Regions from separate parts of the Streptomyces sp. NPDC005438 genome, predicted to be linked through region 1. Evidence: riboswitches for the same ligand, from Rfam matches in the RefSeq annotation. Region 1 holds a riboswitch; each other region holds the start of a gene.

The links. Region 1 has a riboswitch for cyclic di-AMP ahead of ABZT14_RS03780 (transglycosylase family protein). Riboswitches for the same ligand answer to the same signal wherever they lie in the genome.
Region 2: another riboswitch for cyclic di-AMP. It lies ahead of ABZT14_RS17230 (transglycosylase family protein); the one in region 1 lies ahead of ABZT14_RS03780 (transglycosylase family protein).
Region 3: another riboswitch for cyclic di-AMP. It lies ahead of ABZT14_RS24900 (M23 family metallopeptidase); the one in region 1 lies ahead of ABZT14_RS03780 (transglycosylase family protein).

The regions. Positions count from the first base shown of each region.
Region 1 is NZ_JBEXEP010000001.1:910,254-912,511, reverse strand. It holds gene ABZT14_RS03790 (hypothetical protein) at 1-258, opposite strand, end outside; gene ABZT14_RS03785 (OsmC family protein) at 443-868, shown strand; cyclic di-AMP (ydaO/yuaA leader) riboswitch at 1,257-1,452, shown strand; gene ABZT14_RS03780 (transglycosylase family protein) at 1,454-2,098, shown strand.
Region 2 is NZ_JBEXEP010000007.1:307,889-310,146, reverse strand. It holds gene ABZT14_RS17230 (transglycosylase family protein) at 1-1,018, opposite strand, end outside; cyclic di-AMP (ydaO/yuaA leader) riboswitch at 1,024-1,173, opposite strand; gene ABZT14_RS17225 (dipeptidase) at 1,495-2,258, opposite strand, start outside.
Region 3 is NZ_JBEXEP010000016.1:90,413-92,670, reverse strand. It holds gene ABZT14_RS24900 (M23 family metallopeptidase) at 538-1,413, opposite strand; cyclic di-AMP (ydaO/yuaA leader) riboswitch at 1,486-1,678, opposite strand; gene ABZT14_RS24895 (pitrilysin family protein) at 1,918-2,258, opposite strand, start outside.

The DNA.
Region 1 (2,258 bases):
CTCGCGCAGCACCCGACGGAGCCGACTGCGCCAGGTGGCCTGGAGGTCGTCGGCCGCCTCCTCGTCACCCTCGTCCCGGGCGTTCACCAACTCGCCCTGCGACAGGTCGAGTTCCTCCTCCGCGCTGCCCGCGTCCTCCTGCCGGCCCCGGCTCAGGAAGGCGGCGACCCGCCCCTTCACCCGCTCCCAGGAGTCGGTCACCATCAACGCGACCAGGGCGCTCGCACCCTCCGCCGCCAGCGTCGCCAGTTCCTCCACTGCCACCCCTTCCGATGTCCCGGGGACACGGTAGTCAGTCTCAGCCGGGTGGGACAGGGCGCCCGGTGGGTGACGATGAGGGTCCGTCAGCGTGCGGTCGGCACCGGGTACGTGAAGTGTGTTGGCATAGGGGTGTCCAACCGTCGCAGTGCGGCGAGCGAACCAAGTGAAGAGAGGTACCACCGTGGCCACCACACGTAGCGCCCACACCGTCTGGGAGGGCAACCTGCTGGAGGGGTCGGGGGCCGTCACCTTCGACTCCTCGGGCATCGGCGAGCAGCCGGTGACCTGGCCGTCCCGCGCGGAGGAGCCCAACGGGCGGACCAGCCCCGAGGAACTCATCGCCGCCGCGCACTCCAGCTGCTTCTCCATGGCCCTCTCCCACGGCCTGGCCGGCGCGGGCACTCCGCCCACCCGGGTGAACACCAAGGCCGACGTCACCTTCGAGCCGGGGACCGGAATCACCGGCATCCACCTGACCGTGGAGGCGGAGGTGCCCGGGCTGGACGCCGAGGCCTTCGCCAAGGCGGCTGAGGGCGCCAAGGCGAACTGCCCGGTGAGCCAGGCGCTTTCCGGCACCACGATCACCCTGACCGCCAACCTGGTCTGATCGGGGTCCGCGAGGGGTGGTGTCCTCCCGAGGGAGGGCACCACCCCTTTCGCGTCCCAGGACGCCAACCCTTTCGACCTTTTTGGTCAGTAGTGAGGCTTTTTCCGTCGCATGGCCGGCAGTTCGACACCCCCACAGGGCCCCGAAACGGGACCCCGAGCCTGTGACCCTTCTCTCCGCTTGATCCGTCTCACACCAACTGTCCGATGCGGCCACATACATGCTGGCCTGCACAAAGAGCGGTAGAGCACACCCCATGGGCCTCATCGACCACAGTGGCACCCACTGCCCGGTTTTGGCCTGCCGGCACCGCTGTGCTTACGGTCGCCACCGTCCGCGGATCGCGGGCATCGAGGGCCGCTATGCCGAATCCTGTCGACGGCCCCTCGATCACCTCAAGCAACAACCACGGCAGGAGCGGGGGACCCACGGTAGGTGCCCGACGGAGCCGTCCGTCGCAGCTCAGTGCTGCCCGGAAGGCCCCCGAGGGCTAGGGGTGAAGCCCGTACCGGTTCGCCGGACGGGCCGGGCGACTCACAGCCCGAACCCGACAGCTCACCTCGTAGGCATCGGTGAGGAGACAGCATGTTCACCAGCAAGGGACGTGACGGCAACCGCGCCCGTGTCGCCCGGATAGCCACCCTGGCCGGCGTCGCCGGCGTCGCGATCGCCGCCCCGATGCTGAGCGCCACCGGCGCGCAGGCCGCTTCCGTGGACACCTGGGACAAGGTCGCCCAGTGCGAGTCCGGCGGCAACTGGTCCATCAACACCGGCAACGGCTACTACGGCGGTCTGCAGTTCTCCCAGTCCAGCTGGGCCGCGGCCGGCGGCACCAAGTACGCCTCCCGGGCCGACCTGGCCACCAAGGAGCAGCAGATCGCCACCGCCGAGCGGCTGTTGAAGCTCCAGGGTCCGGGCGCCTGGGCCTGCGCCGGCGCGGGCGGCCTGACCGCCGGCGGCCCCTCCGCCGACGTCAGCCCCCAGGGCGGCACCAGCGACAGCAAGCCGTCGTCCGAGTCGTCCACCCGGCAGCAGTCCCAGAAGTCCCCGTCGGCCTCGTCGCAGGGCAAGGGCGCCTCCGGCAAGACCTACACCGTGCGGTCCGGCGACACCCTCAGCTCCATCGCCCAGGCCAACGACACCACCTGGAAGCAGCTCTACGCGCGCAACTCCTCGGTGCTGAGCGACGCCAACGTGATCCTGCCCGGGCAGAAGCTGACCCTGGGCTGAGGCGGGGCCTTGCCGGGTCGGGGCTGAGGTCCCGGCCCGGTTGCCCTCAGCACCCAACTCAGGAACCCGGCAACCAGGGAGCCGGCCACCCGCTCCCCCACCGCCGGGTCGGGCCACCGCCGGGGCACCGGGAACTCCCCGTACGGCGCGGACCGGTGGC
Region 2 (2,258 bases), on a different contig from region 1:
GCCCGGCGCTGACGGACAGCGAGGACAGGTGGGCGTACTGGCTGTAGCGCCCGTCGGAGTGCTTGATGACGACCTGGTTGCCGTAGGAGCCGCCCCAGCCGGCGGACACCACGGTGCCCTGGCCGACGGCCTTGACACTGGTGCCGCTGGAGACCGAGAAGTCCACCCCGGTGTGGTAACCGCTGGACCAGGAGCCGCCGGACGCGCGGTAGGCGGTGCTGGTCGGGGCGTTCACCGGAGCCTGGAAGCCGGAGGAGTTGCCGCTGGGGGCGGACGCCTGGTCGCTGGACTGCTTCGGCTTGGCGTGCTTGGGACCGGACTTCTTCGGGGTCGCCTTGGACTCCGACTTGGCCGGGCCACCGTCGACGCTCAGCTTCTGGCCGGGGATGATCACGTCGGGGTCGCCGCCGATGACCTGGCGGTTGTCCTCGTACAGCGCTTCCCAACCGCCCTGTACGTCCTGGGCCTTGGCGATCTTGAACAGGGTGTCGCCGCTGGCCACGGTGTAGGACTCACCGTTGCGGCCGTGGCTGCTGGCCTGGTCGCCCTTGGGCCGCTCGGGCTTGGACGGGGCCTTGGGCTTGGCCGGCGTGGTGGGCTTGGACTCGCCACCCGGGTCGACACCCGGGGCGGGACCGCCCTTGGCGAGCCCCGCCTTGGGACCGCACAGCGGCCAGGCGCCCGGCCCCTGTTCGGCCAGCACCTTCTCCGCGATGTCGATCTGCTGGGACTTGCTGGCCTGGTCGGCCCGCGAGGCGTACTTGCTGCCGCCGAAGCCCTCCCAGGTGCTCTGGGCGAACTGGAGCCCGCCGTAGTAGCCGTTGCCGGTGTTGATGCTCCAGTCGCCGCTGGACTCGCACTCGGCGACCTTGTCCCAGGTGCTGACGGAAGCGGCCTGGGCGTTGGCGCCGGCGACCATGGTCGTGACCCCGCCGGCGGCGGCGACCACGGAGATGCGGGTGACGTTCTTGTTGAGGCGGCTGTCGCGTGGCCGCCGGTGGCGTCCGCGTCCGGACATAGTGGTGCTCCTCTCCGACGCCTGCGAGGTGAGCTGTCGGGTTCGGGCTGGAGTTGCCCGGCCACCTCTCGGTGGCTTCACCCCAAGCCGGCCCGTGGGTCCGGCACTTACCTTGGGTCCCCCGCTCCTGCCGTTAGACGTGACGTCTGGGATCCGCTGCCGCCGGCAGGATTCGGCGTCCGGCAGCGGACCGCCACTTTGGGGTAGCGGCGGAGCTGAACGTTAAACGCAGAAAATGCGACGAAACAAGCGGCTCGGGGAAGTTGAACGTGAGAGCGAAATAGACATTTAACCCAGGACGACCCGATGGAGTGACCGAACGGCGGACGACGCCGACGCGCGGCCACCGGCACGAACGGAAGCCGTTCCTCAACTACCGCCCCCAGCAAGGGGAATGGCGCGGGAGGAAAACAAACGGCGCGCAACGGACATCACCCCGCCCGAAGGCGGGGTGAATTGCGTCACGGGAGTCCGAATTACCCGTTCTGGGCGCTCGGAGCGTCGAGTTGGGAGAGGGTGGCGATCGACGGTCCGCGCCGCGCGGACAGTTCACGCGCGACCCCCTCCGCCTCGCCCAGGACACGGACCGCGTTCCCCCAGGTGACCTTGCCGATGTCCGTCTCGGACCAGCCACGCGCCAACAACTCGCCCACAAGCCGTGGATAGCAGGACACATCGCCCAGGTCGGCCGGGGTGAAGGGCACCCCGTCGTAGTCCCCGCCGATACCCAGGTGATCGATCCCGGCGACCTGGCGCATGTGGTCCAGGTGGTCGGCCACCGTGGAAGCGGTCGCCTCCGGCCGGGGGTTCGCCTCCTCGAACTCCCGCCGCGCCCGCACCCCGCGCTCCGTACCGTCCAGCGGGTGCAGACCCAGCGACCGCAGGTGGGCGTCCGCCCGGTCGCTCCACTCCACCGCCTCCGGCAGCACGAACTTGGGCACGAAGGTCACCATCGCCACGCCCCCGTTGTCCGCCAGCAGTTGGAGCACGTCGTCCGGGATGTTCCTCGGGTGGTCGCACACCGCCCGGGACGAGGAGTGCGAGAAGATCACCGGCGCCTCGCTCACCCGCAGCGCGTCCCGCATGGTGGAGGCCGCCACGTGCGAGAGGTCCACCAGCATCCCCAGCCGGTTCATCTCCCGCACCACCTCCTCACCGAAGCGGGTCAGCCCACCGGCCGCCGGCTCGTCGGTGGCCGAGTCGGCCCAGGGCACGTTGTCGTTGTGGGTGAGGGTCATGT
Region 3 (2,258 bases), on a different contig from region 1:
CCGACACCGCGTCCGCCAACCCGCCGCCTCCGCCCGGTCGTTGACCGGCGACGACCCCGGTACGGTTCCGGCTCGTCCCGGGCCGACCCGGGCGGGCTCGCGGTGGTGAACCTCGGCTCGGCCGGGGTTCCCGGGGCCGAGGCGTCAGCCCACCGGTCACCCCTGGTGGAGCCCCGGAGTGTTACGGGACTCGCGTGGCGCCCCGTTCCATGGCAGCGCCCCCGAGGTGGGGCCCCGGGGTGAGGCGGGGCACCAGCACGGAACGCCCCGAAGGGATACGGCCGGGAGGGCCGTACCCCTTCGGCAGCCGGCCGGCCTGACGAGCGGGGGCCCGTCCGGGGACGGCTCGGTGCCCCGCACGAGCGCGAACACGCGGTACGACCGAGGGGAGGTCCCCGGAACGAGCGGGTTCCGGGGACCTCGGGGTGAGCGGTCGGACCGACCTCGTTGGTCATCGGCTGACTGCGCGGAGCCGGGTCACCGTGGGGTGGGTGACCCGGTCCGGCAGTGCGGGCCGGCCCGTTCGGTACTCCCTGCTCAGACGTGCACCTCGTGCTGGCGCAGGTAGTTGACCGGGTCCATGTCCGATCCGTAGTTGGGGGTGGTCCGGGCCTCGAAGTGCAGGTGCGGACCGGTGGAGTTACCGGTGGAACCGGAGAGGGCTATCTGCTGTCCGGCCTTCACGGACTGGCCCAGCGAGACACTGAACTTCGACAGGTGCCCGTACTGGGTGAAGGTCCCGTCGTTGTGGCGGACCACGATGTTGTTGCCGTAGGCGCCGCCGTCGCCGGCCACCACCACGGTCCCGGCGGACACCGACCGCACCTTGGTACCGGTGCCGGCCGCGAAGTCGATCCCGCTGTGCTTGCCGGACGACCACAGGGCGCCACCGCTCTTGTAGGGGGTGGTCACCTTGCCGCCGTCGATCGGGGAGACCCAGCCCTTGGGCTTGGGGGCCGGCTTGGAGCGCTGGGAACGGTCGGCCTTCTGCTTCCGCTCCTTGTCCGCCTTCTCCTTGTCGGCCTTCTCCTTGTCGGCCTTCTCCTTGGCCTTCTTCTCCGCCTCGGCCTTCTGCGCCTTCTCGGCGGCCTTCTTCTCCTGCTGCTTCTTCCCGGAGTCCTCGGGCTTCCCGGGCTTCTTCCCGCCGGCGTCGGCGTCGCCGCGCTTCTGGTGCGAGTCCTCGGCACCGTCCTTGCGGCCGGTGTCCTTCCCCTCGCCGGACGCGCTGCCTCCCTTGCCCCCGGCCTCCTCACGCTGGGTCTCGGCCTGGTCGTCCAGCGAACCGGACAGGGGCCGGTCGACCGCGCCGGAACCCGTGGCCGACCTGGACTGCCCCTCGTCGCTCACCGAGGCGGTGGCGATACCGGTCACCAGCCCGACCCCCGCGAGAGCGCTGCCACCGACAATCATCATCTGCTTACGTTGGGTAGTGACCTTGTGGCGGCACTGTTCAACAAGACGGCTGAACGCCATGAGCGGCGTGCTCCTTTCCCTCCTTCTCGCCTACCGGGTTAGCTGTCGGGTTCGGAGCAGGAAGGTCTCCTACGGGCACCTCGACGGAGGATGTTCCGATTCACCCCAGGGGCCTCAGTCAGCCCCCCTGGCCCTCGGCGGGACTCAGGCGGTTGGGTCCCCGGCTCCCCAGGTCGACACCTCGGGGACTCGGCGATCGCTGCCGTCGGCCGCGTCCTGCGGTCACTTCTGACGGACAACGCGAACGACGCTAAAGGGGACATCTGAGAATCGGCAAACAGATCCGGGCTTTTGTCACGCAGGCCACACGGGAGGCCCGACAAAGACCTTCAAAGCAGACATAAAGAACCCCTGGTGCCTTGGATCGCACCAGGGGTTCTTCTCCGGGGTCAGCTCACTCTCACGCCGCTGACCTCGGCAAACGTCTCGTCAGCCTCGACCGGATCAGCCGCTGACCACCTTCACCTCGCCCCAGCCCAGGGACTTCACCGGCTCGACGATCTGCTCCGCGTCGCCCACCAGAACCGTCACCAACCGGTCCACCGGGAAGGCGTTGACCACCGCGGCGGTGGCCTCCACGGTGCCGGTCTCGGCGAGCCTGGCGTACAGCTGGGCCTGGAAGTCGTCGGGGAGGTGCTGCTCCACCTGGTCCGCGAGGGTGGAACTGACGGCACTGGCCGTCTCGTACCTCAGGGGAGCCACACCGACGAGGTTGCGTACGGCGGTGTCCCGCTCCTCCTCGGTCAGCCCTTCCTCGGCCAGGGTGACGAGCACCTGGCGGAGGT